Regions from separate parts of the Pantoea sp. Lu_F5_004 genome, predicted to be linked through region 1. Evidence: predicted binding sites of a transcription regulator. Region 1 holds the regulator's gene; each other region holds the start of a gene.

What was found. Region 1 encodes LexA, which represses DNA repair genes until DNA is damaged. Its sites were predicted from a motif close to TNCTGTATGTACATACAGNA; they were not measured.
Region 2: ACR8BN_RS07885 (DinI-like family protein) is a predicted target of LexA. The motif match lies at 2,928-2,947, and genes of this name have one in related genera.
Region 3: mutH (DNA mismatch repair endonuclease MutH) is a predicted target of LexA. The motif match lies at 2,303-2,322, and genes of this name have one in related genera.

What each region holds. Positions count from the first base shown of each region.
Region 1 covers NZ_CP194946.1:3,846,449-3,850,874, reverse strand. Annotated here, with positions in the region: gene plsB (glycerol-3-phosphate 1-O-acyltransferase PlsB) at 1-2,157, opposite strand, end outside; gene ACR8BN_RS17865 (diacylglycerol kinase) at 2,286-2,654, shown strand; gene lexA (transcriptional repressor LexA) at 2,760-3,374, shown strand; gene dinF (MATE family efflux transporter DinF) at 3,475-4,426, shown strand, end outside.
Region 2 covers NZ_CP194946.1:1,710,582-1,715,007, forward strand. Annotated here, with positions in the region: gene ACR8BN_RS07855 (hypothetical protein) at 1-80, opposite strand, end outside; gene ACR8BN_RS07860 (hypothetical protein) at 399-647, shown strand; gene ACR8BN_RS07865 (helix-turn-helix domain-containing protein) at 713-1,345, opposite strand; gene ACR8BN_RS07870 (hypothetical protein) at 1,482-1,865, shown strand; gene ACR8BN_RS07875 (hypothetical protein) at 1,852-2,193, shown strand; gene ACR8BN_RS07880 (hypothetical protein) at 2,345-2,611, shown strand; gene ACR8BN_RS07885 (DinI-like family protein) at 2,650-2,889, opposite strand; gene iraP (anti-adapter protein IraP) at 3,064-3,363, shown strand; gene ACR8BN_RS07895 (DUF6388 family protein) at 3,565-3,888, opposite strand; gene yedD (lipoprotein YedD) at 4,143-4,426, shown strand, end outside.
Region 3 covers NZ_CP194946.1:856,950-861,375, forward strand. Annotated here, with positions in the region: gene ACR8BN_RS04095 (NADP(H)-dependent aldo-keto reductase) at 1-106, opposite strand, end outside; gene ACR8BN_RS04100 (YgdI/YgdR family lipoprotein) at 247-465, opposite strand; gene ACR8BN_RS04105 (TerC family protein) at 584-1,294, opposite strand; gene mutH (DNA mismatch repair endonuclease MutH) at 1,394-2,071, opposite strand; gene rppH (RNA pyrophosphohydrolase) at 2,756-3,283, shown strand; gene ptsP (phosphoenolpyruvate--protein phosphotransferase) at 3,296-4,426, shown strand, end outside.

The DNA.
Region 1 (4,426 bases):
GCTGAGAATGGAGAACGTAATGGCATAGCGCTGCAGTGTTTCACGCACACCGGCGGCCAGCAGTTGCAGCGTGCGATAGCGCGCTGAGGAAAAGCGCAATTCGCCGGCTTCGAGCGTAATCAGGCCCTGACGCGCCAGCTCCTGACTCAGTTCGGTCAGCAGTTGCGGCAGCTCATCGGTCTGCCAGCGCAGGAACAGCTCACTCTTCAGCATCGGGTAGATCAGGCTCACCTGACGCAGCAGTTCTGCTTCGCTCAGCGTCTGATGCTGCTGAACTATGGCGGCAATCAGCGACGGCATCACCAGCATGTGATGAATATTATTGCGATAGTAGGTCATCAGCACCGCCTGCTCACGTGGCAGAATGATGATGTCGCCAATGCTGTCCTTTTCACTCTCAAACTTATTCATACCCATGGCGTGATCCAGCAGCGCTTCCGCTGAAAGATCGGGTACGGTCGCATTTGGCGAGTAAGGCACGTTGCGCAGCAACTGGGTATAGCACTCCAGTTGTTCAATCAGCTGTTCACGGGTTAGTGAGCGCTGACGTGACGCCAGCAGGGCGGTGACACAGAGGTTCATGGCGTTAGCCGCGCCCGCTTCATTGATACGCACCATCAGGCTGGCAGCAATATCGTTGACGGTCGGAGTTAACCAGCTGGGACGCTGCGGCTCAATCGGATCGATGGCATCGCGCCATTCCGGTACCCGCTTGTTGAGATAGTTGACCAGCGGCAGGGGTTCGCCAAAGTTCACGTAACCCTGACCGAGATTGCGCAGCTTGCGTAAGCCGCGCACCATCTGCATGAAGCCCTCTTTCTCTTTCGCCGCGCCGCGCAGTTCTTTAGCGTAAGTGCCCACTTCCATTACGTGCTCATAGCCGATATAGATCGGCACCAGCGTGATAGGGCGATTTCCGCCGCGCAGCATCGCCTGCAGCGTCATGGCTAAGGTGCCGGTTTTAGGGTCCAGCAGGCGACCGGTTCGTGAACGGCCTCCTTCGACAAAGTACTCAACCGAATAGCCGCGGGTGAACAGCTCGCCGAGATATTCGCGGAATACCGTGGCGTAGAGCTTGTTGCCTTTAAAGGTACGACGAATGAAGAAGGCGCCCAGACGACGGAAAATCGGGCCGGCTGGCCAGAAGTTGAGATTGATCCCGGCTGCGATGTGCGGCGGCACCAGGCCCTGATGATAGAGCACATAGGAGAGCAGCAGATAATCCATGTGGCTGCGATGACACGGCACATAGACAATCTCGTGGCCATCCTGCGCCAGCTGGCGGACTTTTTCGCCGCCATTGACGTTGATGCCCTGATAGAGCCGACTCCAGAGCCAGCCCATCACGCGGTCAGTTACGCGGATGGCTTCATAGGAGAAGTTTGCCGCAATTTCCTCCATCATCTCGACAGCGTTCTGCTGCGCTTTCTCATGGGAGATTTTTTTACTGCGTGCTTCATCCTCTACTGCTTTTTCAATCGCTTTGGATTGCAGCAGACGATTAAACAGATCCTGACGCGCCGGCAAGCGCGGGCCAATCGCCGCCAGCCGCTGGCGGGCAAAATGAATGCGCGCCACGCGAGCCAGCTTCTGGGCGATCGACTGATCCGTACCGTGTTCAGTTGCCATGCGGCGCAGCGACACCGTCGGTGAGAAGCGGACAAAACTGTCGCGCCCGTGCCAGATCACCGCAAAGAACTTCTGCACCCCGTTCAGCACCCGCAGGTGTGGCGTTGCTTCGCCCTGGACTTCACGTCCTGGTGCGCGGCCAAACATCACCGTGACCGGCAGCATCTGAATATCCAGCTTAGGGTTATTGCGATGCAGGTCCAGGTAATCGTGAAAGATTTTCACAGATTCAACGCTGGGCACAAAATAGGGGAAGACGCGTGGGCCATTGTGGATAAACACGTGACGCGGCAGCAGAGAACCATCAATCTCCAGCGGAGTGAGCGGGTCGGGCAGATGATGCCGCAGACACTGTGCGCGTAAAGTCAGTAAGTCGGCCTTCGAATCGTAAGGCAAAACATACATAATAGGTCGGGTCGGATCCAGACCATGTTCAGACACGGGATCGGCCGGAATGGCCTTACTTTTTACCAAAAACGACAGTGGTAAATTAAGCAGTTTGTAATAGAGTTTACGCCAACCTGACATAGACAACATGAAGCCTCTTGTTAGCAAAGCGCCGCAAGCATACCAGAAAGCGCAGCGAAGATCTGTGGTGGTGCCAATTGCACGCAGCCCAGACATTGACGTCAATCCGATGAAAGGGTTCCCACATCATGGCAAATAATGCCACCGGACTTATCAGAATAGTAAAAGCTGCAGGTTACTCATGGCAGGGACTGCGTGCCGCCTGGCAACATGAAGCTGCGTTTCGGCAGGAAGCGCTGGCTGCGCTGGCCGCTATTGTTATCGCGTGCTGGCTGGATGTCGATGTGGTCGCCCGCATCCTCATGATTGGGACGGTGGTGCTGGTGGTCATTGTTGAAATCCTCAATAGCGCCATTGAAGCGGTGGTCGACCGTATTGGTCAGGAGCATCATCCGCTGGCGGGCCGGGCAAAAGACATGGGTTCGGCGGCGGTGTTGATCAGCATCTTACTGGCACTCTTCGTCTGGATCGCGCTGCTCTGGACACATTTGCGATAAGCCTTCCATAACGCGTCTGAGGGCGCGTTTTCCCTGACAATCGGTTTCCATTTCACCAATACCTGTATATACTCACAGCGACTGTATAAACAACCAGGGGGCGGGATGAAAGCATTAACCAGCAGGCAGCAGCAGGTCTATGACCTGATTCGCGACCATATTTCTTCAACGGGCATGCCGCCTACGCGTGCCGAGATCGCCGCGCAGCTGGGCTTCCGTTCGCCGAATGCGGCAGAAGAGCATCTGAAAGCGCTGGCGCGCAAAGGCGTCATCGAGATCGTTTCCGGTGCATCGCGCGGCATTCGACTGTTAATGGAAGTAGAAGCCTCAGAAGGGCTACCGCTGATTGGGCGGGTTGCTGCCGGTGAGCCGATCATGGCGCAGGAACATATCGAAACCCACTATAAGGTCGATCCGGGCCTGTTTAAGCCGTCTGCTGACTTCCTGCTGCGCGTCAGCGGAATGTCGATGAAAGATATCGGGATTATGGATGGCGACCTGCTCGCGGTGCATAAAACCCAGGATGTGCGTAACGGCCAGGTTGTGGTTGCCCGCATTGATGATGAAGTCACCGTTAAGCGCTGGAAAAAGCAGGGTGCTATCGTGCATCTGCTGCCTGAAAACAGCGATTTTGACCCGATTGTTGTCGATACCCGTGCGCAGTCACTGACCATTGAAGGTCTGGCAGTTGGCGTGGTGCGCAACGGCGAGTGGCTCTGATTCTTCTGCCAGCGTGCATTCGTCTTCTCTGATGCTATTCTGTCTGCCCTAATTTTGTCGCTGCCTCTTTTGCGCAGCGACACTGAGCACGGAACGGCGAATGCGCTTTATTACGGCAACCGATAAAAATCTCTGGCGGCTTGCGCTGCCGATGATCCTTTCAAACATCACCGTTCCCTTACTGGGAGTGGTCGATACTGCAGTAATTGGTCATCTCGACAGCCCTGTCTATCTTGGCGGGGTTGCGGTCGGGACGACAGTGACCAGCTTCCTTTTTATGCTGCTGCTTTTCCTTCGAATGAGTACTACTGGCCTTACGGCACAGGCGTTTGGCGCGGGCGATAAAACCGCTCTGGCGCGCGCGCTGACGCAACCGCTGATTATCGCGCTGCTGGCGGGCGTACTGTTCATCGCTTTGCGTTATCCGATTATTCAGCTGTCGACCCATCTGGTTGGCGGCAATCCCGATGTACTCGAACAGGCGGCACTGTTTATTCAGATTCGCTGGCTCAGTGCGCCTGCCACGCTGGCAAACCTGGTCATTCTGGGCTGGCTGCTGGGCGTGCAGTATGCACGCGCGCCGGTGATCCTGCTGGTCGTGGGGAACCTGGTTAACATCGTGCTCGATCTCTGGCTGGTGATGGGGCTGCACTGGGGTGTCGCGGGGGCGGCCACCGCCACGGCGCTGGCAGAGTACATCACGCTGGGTGTCGGCAGCATCATGGTCTGGCGGGTGCTAAAACTGCGCGGAATTACGCTTAGCCTGCTGAAGCAGAGCTGGCGCGGTGACAGCGGCCGGCTGCTGCGACTGAACCGGGATATCATGCTGCGCTCTCTGATGCTGCAACTCTGTTTCGCCTCGCTGACCGTGCTGGGCGCGCGACTCGGCCCTGATGTGGTGGCGGTTAACGCGGTATTACTGATGTTTATTACTTTTACTGCCTACGCGCTGGATGGCTTTGCCTATGCGGTTGAAGCTTTTGCGGGTGAGGCGCATGGTGCAAAAGATGGCAGCAAACTCCTGCGCGTCTGGCACTCTGCCTGTCGGCAGG
Region 2 (4,426 bases), 2.0 Mb from region 1:
GCGTTTGGCGCGGCTTCCGGCAGGCTTTTGCTGACATCACCTTCTTTCTTACGTTCTTCATTCGTATTGTGCTTAAACATAACTCTCTCCTTTTATTCCAGTCTCTTAAGTTTAGACCAGCACTGACATCCCGCATGCGCAGCGGATTAAAGAAGAAAAAAAGCCCGCCAGCGGCGGGCTAATCGGAGTTTCTCTCATACTGAACACGTCATTTTTCGATGTTTGGGTGTGTACAGCAGGTTCATGCTAACCGGGAATCCCTGATGCAGTAATGGACAAATCTGTCATGTCGCTTGCGGCAGGTCACATTCCCGTCGATAAACACATCGATAAATAAATTCGATTGAACTGATTAACAAAAGGCATATAGTGTCCTGCGTTACCAGGAGATAGAAATTATGTTAAGAGACTATTTAAAGATTGAAGCTGAAGATCAGTTAATCGAACAACGCTCGCTGAGCCTGAAAAATCGTGGTCAGGAAGAGGTCACCGAATGGATTATTGTCAACCGCCAGGGTGTTAAAAAAGGCGGCGTAACCCTGTTCGATAAACTCAGTACCCGCCGCTCATGGCCCGTCAATTATCGCATTATGCAGACCGATCTGCAGGGTAATGTGGTGGTAGATCAACTGACCGATGCCCTGTAGTTGCCCGGCGATAATCTCAGCCACCGTTGTACAATGAAAAGTGAACCCGCGCCCGGCGGGTTTTTTTATAGCTGGCGGTAGCGTCGCAGTTCCACCAGCGTACCAATCAGCTTCACGCTGTCCCGGCTGGAATGCAGCTCAGGGAAGTTGATATTGACCGGTGCCAGTTCAAACTGCATGACGCCATTTTCAATGCCGCGCTGACGCCAGGTGCGTAGCAGCGCGGCCTGTTGCTGCAATACCAGCACGCAGTCGCCGGGCTGAGGTGACTGCCTGGGATCGATGATCACCACATCATTCCGCAGAATCGCGGGCGTCATCGCCTGTTCTTCCACCCGGAAGGCAAAGCTCTGCTGCGAAAGCGCCATGTCGTTGTGCATCAGCAATTCATGCCGGACGGAACCGGCCTCGTTCAGCCATTGCGGCACGTCGCGCTGTGCAAGCAGTGGGATCTGGTGCAGACCACTCCAGGCGCTTTCGCTGAAAACAGGACCATCCCCATCTATCAGAAAAGCCGGTGCGCAACCCAGCGCTTCGGCGAGCCGCAGCAGGTTCTCACCGCGCGGCAGCGTCTCTTCTTTTTCCCATTGCGAAATCGCCACATGGGACACTTTTACCTGTTGCGCCAATTGCTTCTGCGTTAACTGCAGCGATTTACGTCGGAGTCGGATGCGGTCACCCAGCGTTTCGTTTTTCATAAGCTTGACTTTTTGGTTGAGAGTGACTTAAGTATACTTAAGCCTGGTATTTAAGCAATCTTAAATTTCATGCGGGGGACGTGGCTAAGCAGCACGCAGTAAGTTCCAGAGACCTTACCGTACAAAGGGGTGTGGCATGGAAAGTAGTCTGATTACCAGTATGGGTGCGTTAGTTCTGGGTGGGGGGGCAGCAGCACTGTTCTGGAAACCGTTATTGGCGGGAATAGCGTCAATCGTAACCAGTAATCGAGCCGGCGGCGAAATTATTACCAGCTACAAAGAGCAGGTGGTGTTGCTGAAAGAGAGCAACGTGCTGATACGGGAGGAGAACGATGAACTACGCGAACGGCACGACAGGAATCTGCGGCGTATCTCGACACTCGAAACGGATCTTCGGTTAATCAAGAATGCGGTAGGGATTTTACTGGCAATGACCGAAACCGATCAGAACGATAAATTTCGTAATGAGATTGATCGGCTTATCTCAACTCTGGAGGATCGCAGTGATGGCCATGATTAATAGCACTAAGGCACCTATGTCTTACCGGCGCAAAGTTATCCTCGGCTGCGTATTGCTGAGCTGTTCGATGATTTGCATCCTGATGACGATCATTTTTCTCTACGTCAGTAACACCGCAAACAAGCGAGTCGAGGAGATTCGGGCGGATTATCGCTTAATTGCGGCGCGGCGTGATGACAGAGTGGAGTTGCTGACCGATCAGGTTACTGTAATACAGCATAAGCTGGATGCAATACCAGATCGCATAGCCGACAAAACGGTCATAAAAGTCAAAGAGGTCGTCACTGAGAGTGAGGTACCAGCAGAGAAATCCGGTCAGAAACCATAACTTCCGATTATTCTTAATGCGGCTTCGCTATTATCGACTAGTTTTAAATCTCCGGGCAACATTTTGTACCTGAATGCAGGCCCGCTGATTGGCCGGTTGATGAACCGCTAAGCCTACTCACTTTGGATAAATGACCAGAAGGAAATTTAGCATGAGCGATTCAACAGAAACCAAAACCAAAACTGAATATCTGCGTGACGTGACTTCTCAGCTAAAAGAGATGCGTCACTATGCTCAGACCAACACCGAAACCCTTTCCAGCCAATGGTTAGCGTTTGATGCCGGTGAGTATAAAGACAAGACCAACGCCGACCGAATCGATGCGCTGCTCAATAAGCAGGGTAAACTGCTGGAAGATCTGGATGCCGCGATTCAGGACATCGAGATTGAAATTAATCACAGCGAGCAGGAGAGCTAAGTCATCTCCCGCTAACTGATGTGGTGGCCGTTAAGGGATTAATCGGCCACCAGCCACATTTCCGCTTCGTCGAACATCTCTTCAACAATTCGCGCAACCGTCGCTTTATCGTTCTTACTCAAATCAGTATCAATCGCATTACGTTCCATCGGCTTGACCTTAACTTCAATGTCAGGAAACACCCGATGCACCCGCTTTTCCAGCTCCTCACGAATCATCTCGCGGGCACCCGGTAAACCGGCAACGTTGCGCTTGTCATAAATCAACTCAACAAACATGATGGCAATCCATTCAGGGCAAAATCGCTGACATATAATACTGTAAATAAAAACAGTGGCAAGGCGGCGTGCCCGATTTCGCGTAAATTTTTATCTCGCATAAACCTCAATCTTCGACTAGCAAAATGCGCACGCATCGCGACATAATGGCGGCTTACTTTTAGGAGGTCCGCGATGCGACAACTGGTAATTGATATTCTGCTAAAACTGGCAAAGATGGACGTCGATGCAAAAGAGTTGACGGCGCAACTTGAAGCGCAGTCTCTGCTGGTTGCAGCGCTGCTGGTGCAGGCGAAACAGGACAACTCGCTGACCATTTCAGAAACGGTGCAGGATGCCATTATTACCGCGTCGAAATCTTCGACCGATTTTCTGCAGTCTGATGTGGATCTGCTGCTGACGCATATTAATCGTCTGCTGGCGGTAGCAAGTTATGTTGAAGTAAAGGGTAAGGCGACGGAAGGTGAGGGGTAGGGGCGGATAAAAAATTCGCCTCTGGAGGTGGAATTGAGACAACACCTGCAGAGGCAGTGCATAAGCACTATTCGTTAAAGGACAATCACGACCTTAGTCGCACGCCGAAGTTATACACTTTCCCCCGGTTAGTACAACTTTATCTGCAGTGCCGGAACTGGTTGGAGGTGTTTGCAATATACAACTTCAGCGCGGCCCTGATTATAGCTCGTTTTTGATGCAAAACTCTTCCCAGCTCATCCCCAGCGACTCAGCATGAGATTTGAGATAGGTCTCGATAGCTTCAGCCGCCACCGCTTTATCCGGCTCAGCGAGCTGAATAGAAAAGATCATTCCATCCAGATTCTTCTGCCGCAAAAAGGCCGCATAGATGCGCTCGGCATGCCATTCGCGCAGCTGTCGCAGTGACAGGTTAGCTGCACGGGCGTCGCTCTCTGTTAATTCATCAAGTGCAGACTGAAAGTCGGGATGCGCGGTAAAAAACATCTCGCGCGCCTGGGCATAGTAGGCTTCTGGCGTTTTCATATTCATATTCCTGAAAGTCTGTTGCAGCGCGTCAGTGTAGCGGGTTGTCTTCCGCTTGTCAGGCGTGACAACGGCGGGGCTTTGCATCAGTTCAGCCTCTGAACTTTCGGTCAAAAACCTGACCGTGAGCCTCGCTGCGGGTTAAATTCTGGCGCAATCAGGGTCTGCGTGGTGTTTGAACACCCAGATACCTTGCGCAACGCGGTGGAAAAATTATAACGTAGCCGCCATTGATGGGATCTTAGGGATTAAACATGAAAAAGTGGATGCTGATTGCCGCGCTGGCACTGAGTGGCTGTGCACAAATCAACGATTATGAGAATGCGGTGCAAACACCGGCGCCCGCTGAACTGCAGGGAACCTGGCAAACCGTCGGCCCACAGAGCAGCCTGATCAGCGATAAGGCGATAGCCAGTGTGATCATCAATGCGGATGGCAGCACGCTGGACTGCCGTCAGTGGATGCGGGTGATTGCGAAGCCGGGCAAACTGACCCGGTTAAGCGGCGATTATGTCAATGTAACGCGTCAGGTGCGGGT
Region 3 (4,426 bases), 1.1 Mb from region 1:
GTTGAGCATGGGCGTCGGCTTCGCTGTTCTGTTCGCCAAACGTCATGGTGCCCAACCCCAGCTGACTCACTTCCAGCGTGCTGTGGGGAATACGATGATAGTGCATTGCCAGCTTCCTTTTCTTTATGGAATGGAATGTTGTGTCCTCAGGGACTATAGCGCGAGCAATGGCGGGTAAGGAAGGGGGAAAAGTCGGGGAAATCACCTGCCAGCCGGGAATCGGTGGCAGGCGATTAAATCGGGCACTTAACGTTCAATGATCGTCGAAACCTCATCGCTGTTAATCTGCACCATATGACCTGTCTGGTCTGTGTACTCCACCAGACCGGTCTCTTTATCGATGCTCGGCTTGCCTTCGGTCATGATCATCCGGCCATCTTTGGTCGCCATGACATAATCAGAACTGCATCCACTTAAGAATGCGGCGGTTACCATCACCAGTGCTACTCCTGCCAACCCTTTCATCACGCCAAATCCTCACAAATGGTCAAGTGCAAACAGTGTAGTAATAAATGGTTTTGCCGGCGGGGTTAATCGTAGAAATCTGAAAATAACCGGGCGAGCAGGCTCGCCCTTGACTTTATCAGGCGTGCTTTTTCTTACTGCGCATCAGGTTAAGACACTCAACCGCCATTGAGAAGAACATAGCGAAATAAATGTAACCTTTTGGTACGTGGACCGCAAAACTCTCCAGGATCAGGGTGAAACCGACCAGAATCAGGAAAGAGAGAGCCAGCATTTTCACTGACGGATGGCGGTCAACAAACTCACCGATCGCGCGAGCAGCGAACATCATCATCAGCACGGCAATAACCACCGCCGCCATCATAATGAACAGATGATCGGAGAGGCCGATGGCCGTGATCACCGAGTCGAGGCTGAAAATAATGTCGAGCATCATGATCTGCACAATCGCACCCAGGAAGGAATGGACGCGGGTGTTGTGTTCGCCTTCGCTGCCTTCGATCGTTTCATGGATCTCCATGCTCGATTTCCACAGAAGGAACAGTCCGCCGAACAGCAGAATCAGATCGCGCGCCGAGAACGCATGATCCATCAGCGTAAAGAGCGGATTAGTCAGACGGGCTACCCAGGCGATAGAAGCCAGCAGGCCAAGACGCATCAGCATCGCGCCCATCAGACCAATGCGACGCGCGCTGGCTTGCTGGTGTTTTGGCAGTTTAGCGACCACCAGCGACAGGAAAATGATGTTATCAATACCCAGCACCACCTCAAGGATGGTCAGGGTGCCCAGCGCCAGCCAGGCGTTGGGATCGGAAATCCACTCAAACATACCGACATTTAATCCTAAACGAAAAGTAAACGGCGATTATACGCATTCAACTCGCCGATCTCCCACAAAATTGCGACACATCAACGCGGGTGGCGACGTTCAGAGGAGAAAATGACGCGCCAGCAGGGGCCCGGTGAAGCTTTTCTTCAGGTAGAAACCGCGCGGCAGCGTCATGATTGGCTGGCCCTGATCGCCGATTCCTTCTGTCAGCGCTTTGCTATTGGCGGCTTTGGGCCGGATTTGCAGCCAGGCACCATGTCGCGCGGTAATCTGCTCTACGCGACCCAGCACAATCATATCCATCAGCTCTTCCCAGTCCTGCCGCAGCATCTCATCTTCTTCCGCATCGGGGCTCCATAACAGCGGCGCGCCGACACGGCGTTCCCGCAGCGGAATCTCACGCCCGCCTTCAACCGGGATCCACAATACCCGCGCCAGCTTGTGGCGCACATGGCTGGTGAGCCAGGTCACGCCGCTGTTGCCGGTCAGAGGTGCCACGCAGACAAAGGTGGTTTCCAGCGGTTTACCCTCCGCATCAATCGGGATAGTTTTCAGTTCGATACCCAGATGGGCAAAGTCCTGCTCCGCTTTGCTGCCTGCGCTGGCACCAAGATGCCACTCCAGCAGGATGCCGACCCAGCCCTTGTCGCGTTTAAGATCCGCAGGCATGGGCAGACCGGCGCGCGCGGCCAGGGTTTCCAGGGTCAAACCGGCTAAATCCTGCGCGCGTGCCAGCAGGCTGGCTTCATCTTCGGGTGGTCCTGGCTGGTAACTCATGGTGAACACTCGCAATGATTAAAATTTGTACAACAGCAGGTGAGTCACGTTTCTCACTTAAATAATCCGCGTCAGGGATCGATAATAACATGATAGATCGTGCTTTTTTTAGCGGATTGCATGCTCGCCGCCCTGAATGCTTCAGGGTTATCCCAGCTTACCCGCAACAATGAACAGGATCTCCAGCCCGGTTATCCACAGAAAAATGGGATAACCACCGACTGAGTGCGGTACTGGTTCCATTTACAGCCTTGACTTTTCACGATCTGGCCATTATTTCGCCGCTCTGGCCTAACCCTGAGCGATTATCTGTGGATAAAAAGCAGTGTGCTTATATTTTAAGCAATTGTCAGTTGCCATGAAAATATTCACTGTTTATGAAAGATTTATCGATAAGATTTTTGATTTAATATCATTAAAAATCATATGTATGTGTTGTTATCTTTTTTCGGCTCTCCAGCGCGCATGGAAAAGGTTATTCAGATAACTCCCGCGTTCTGCACAAAGCTATCCACAGAAAAGGTGAATAAGATCGATCTTTTTCACGGTCATTGTTTATAACTTTGCCATTTTCTGTGAGTTATCCCGACGCTGATGGCTTAACCCCCCGTGAATCCAGTGGTTTACCGCCTGTAAGGAGTGTGAAACAATCAGCTCATTCAAATTTTGCTTTGAGGTAGTCCGGTGATCGATGATGATGGCTACCGCCCGAATGTTGGTATCGTAATCTGTAACCGGCAGGGACAAGTGTTATGGGCCAGGCGCTTTGGACAGCACTCCTGGCAATTTCCTCAGGGAGGCATCAATCCCGGTGAAACCGCAGAACAGGCGATGTATCGCGAACTGTTCGAAGAGGTCGGATTACACCGGAAAGATGTTCGAATACTTGCTTCTACCCGTAACTGGTTACGTTACAAGTTGCCAAAACGTTTGGTGCGTTGGGACACAAAGCCGGTATGTATCGGCCAGAAACAAAAGTGGTTTCTTCTGCAGTTAATGTGTAATGACGCGGATATCAATGTGCAGCACAGCAGCACGCCCGAGTTCGATGGCTGGCGCTGGGTCAGTTTCTGGTATCCGGTGCGTCAGGTTGTCTCCTTTAAGCGCGACGTTTATCGTCGGGTGATGAAGGAATTCGCTGGCGTGGTGATGTCTATGCAGGAGAGTGCGGGGCAGCGAAATAATCCTGCCCATCGACGTAAGAGAGGATAGGCCACGCCCTTTATGCTCACTCAGTTGCGCGAAATTGTAGAAAAAGTGGCGAGTGCGCCGCGTCTCAATGAAGCACTCGACATCCTGGTTAATGAGATCTGTCTGGCGATGGATACGGAAGTCTGTTCCGTTTACCTCGCCGACCACGATCGTCACTGCTACTACCTGATGGCGACGCGCGGACTTAAAAAACCGCGTGGCCGCACCGTGACCCTGGCGTTTGACGAGGGGATCGTCGGTTTAGTGGGCCGTCTGGCCGAACCGATTAACCTTGCTGACGCCCAGAGTCATCCCAGCTTTAAATATATCCCCGCAGTGAAAGAGGAGCGCTACCGCTCCTTCCTCGGCGTGCCGATTATCAGCCGTCGCCAGTTACTTGGCGTGCTGGTGGTGCAGCAGCGCGAGCACCGTCAGTTTGATGAAAGCGAAGAGTCGTTTCTGGTCACCCTTGCCACCCAGATGGCGGCATTGCTGTCGCAGTCGCAGATGGCCCAGCTGTTTGGTCAGTTCCGGCAGACGCGGGTGCGCGCGATTGCAGCTGCGCCTGGCGTGGCGGTGGCACCGGGCTGGGTAGATGAGACGCAGCCACTGCTCGATCAGGTTTCGGCTGCCTCAACGCTGGATGTTCATCGCGAACGTGAGCGTCTGTCGCTCGCCATGAGCGAAGCCACCAGTGAATTTCGTCGCTTCAGTAAACGCTTCAGCGCCAGCGCTCAGAAAGAGAGTGCGGCCATTTTCGACCTTTACTCTCACCTGTTAACCGATGCCCGACTGAAAAAAGATCTGTTCGATGAGATCGAACGCGGATCGGTCGCCGAATGGGCAGTGAAACAGGTCATCGAGAAGTTTGCTGAACAGTTTGCCAGCCTGACGGACACCTACCTGCGTGAACGTGCAGGCGATCTGCGGGTGCTGGGTCAGCGCCTGCTGTTTCACCTTGACGATACGCTGGTCGGCACCAATGCCTGGCCGGAACGCTTTGTGCTGGTGGCCGATGAGCTGACTGCCACCACCTTAGCTGAGCTGCCGCATGAGCGGCTGGCGGGCGTGGTGGTGCGTGACGGCGCAGCCAACTCCCATGCGGCGATTCTGACCCGCGCGATGGGGATCCCGACCGTCATGGGCGCTGATATCCAGCCCCAT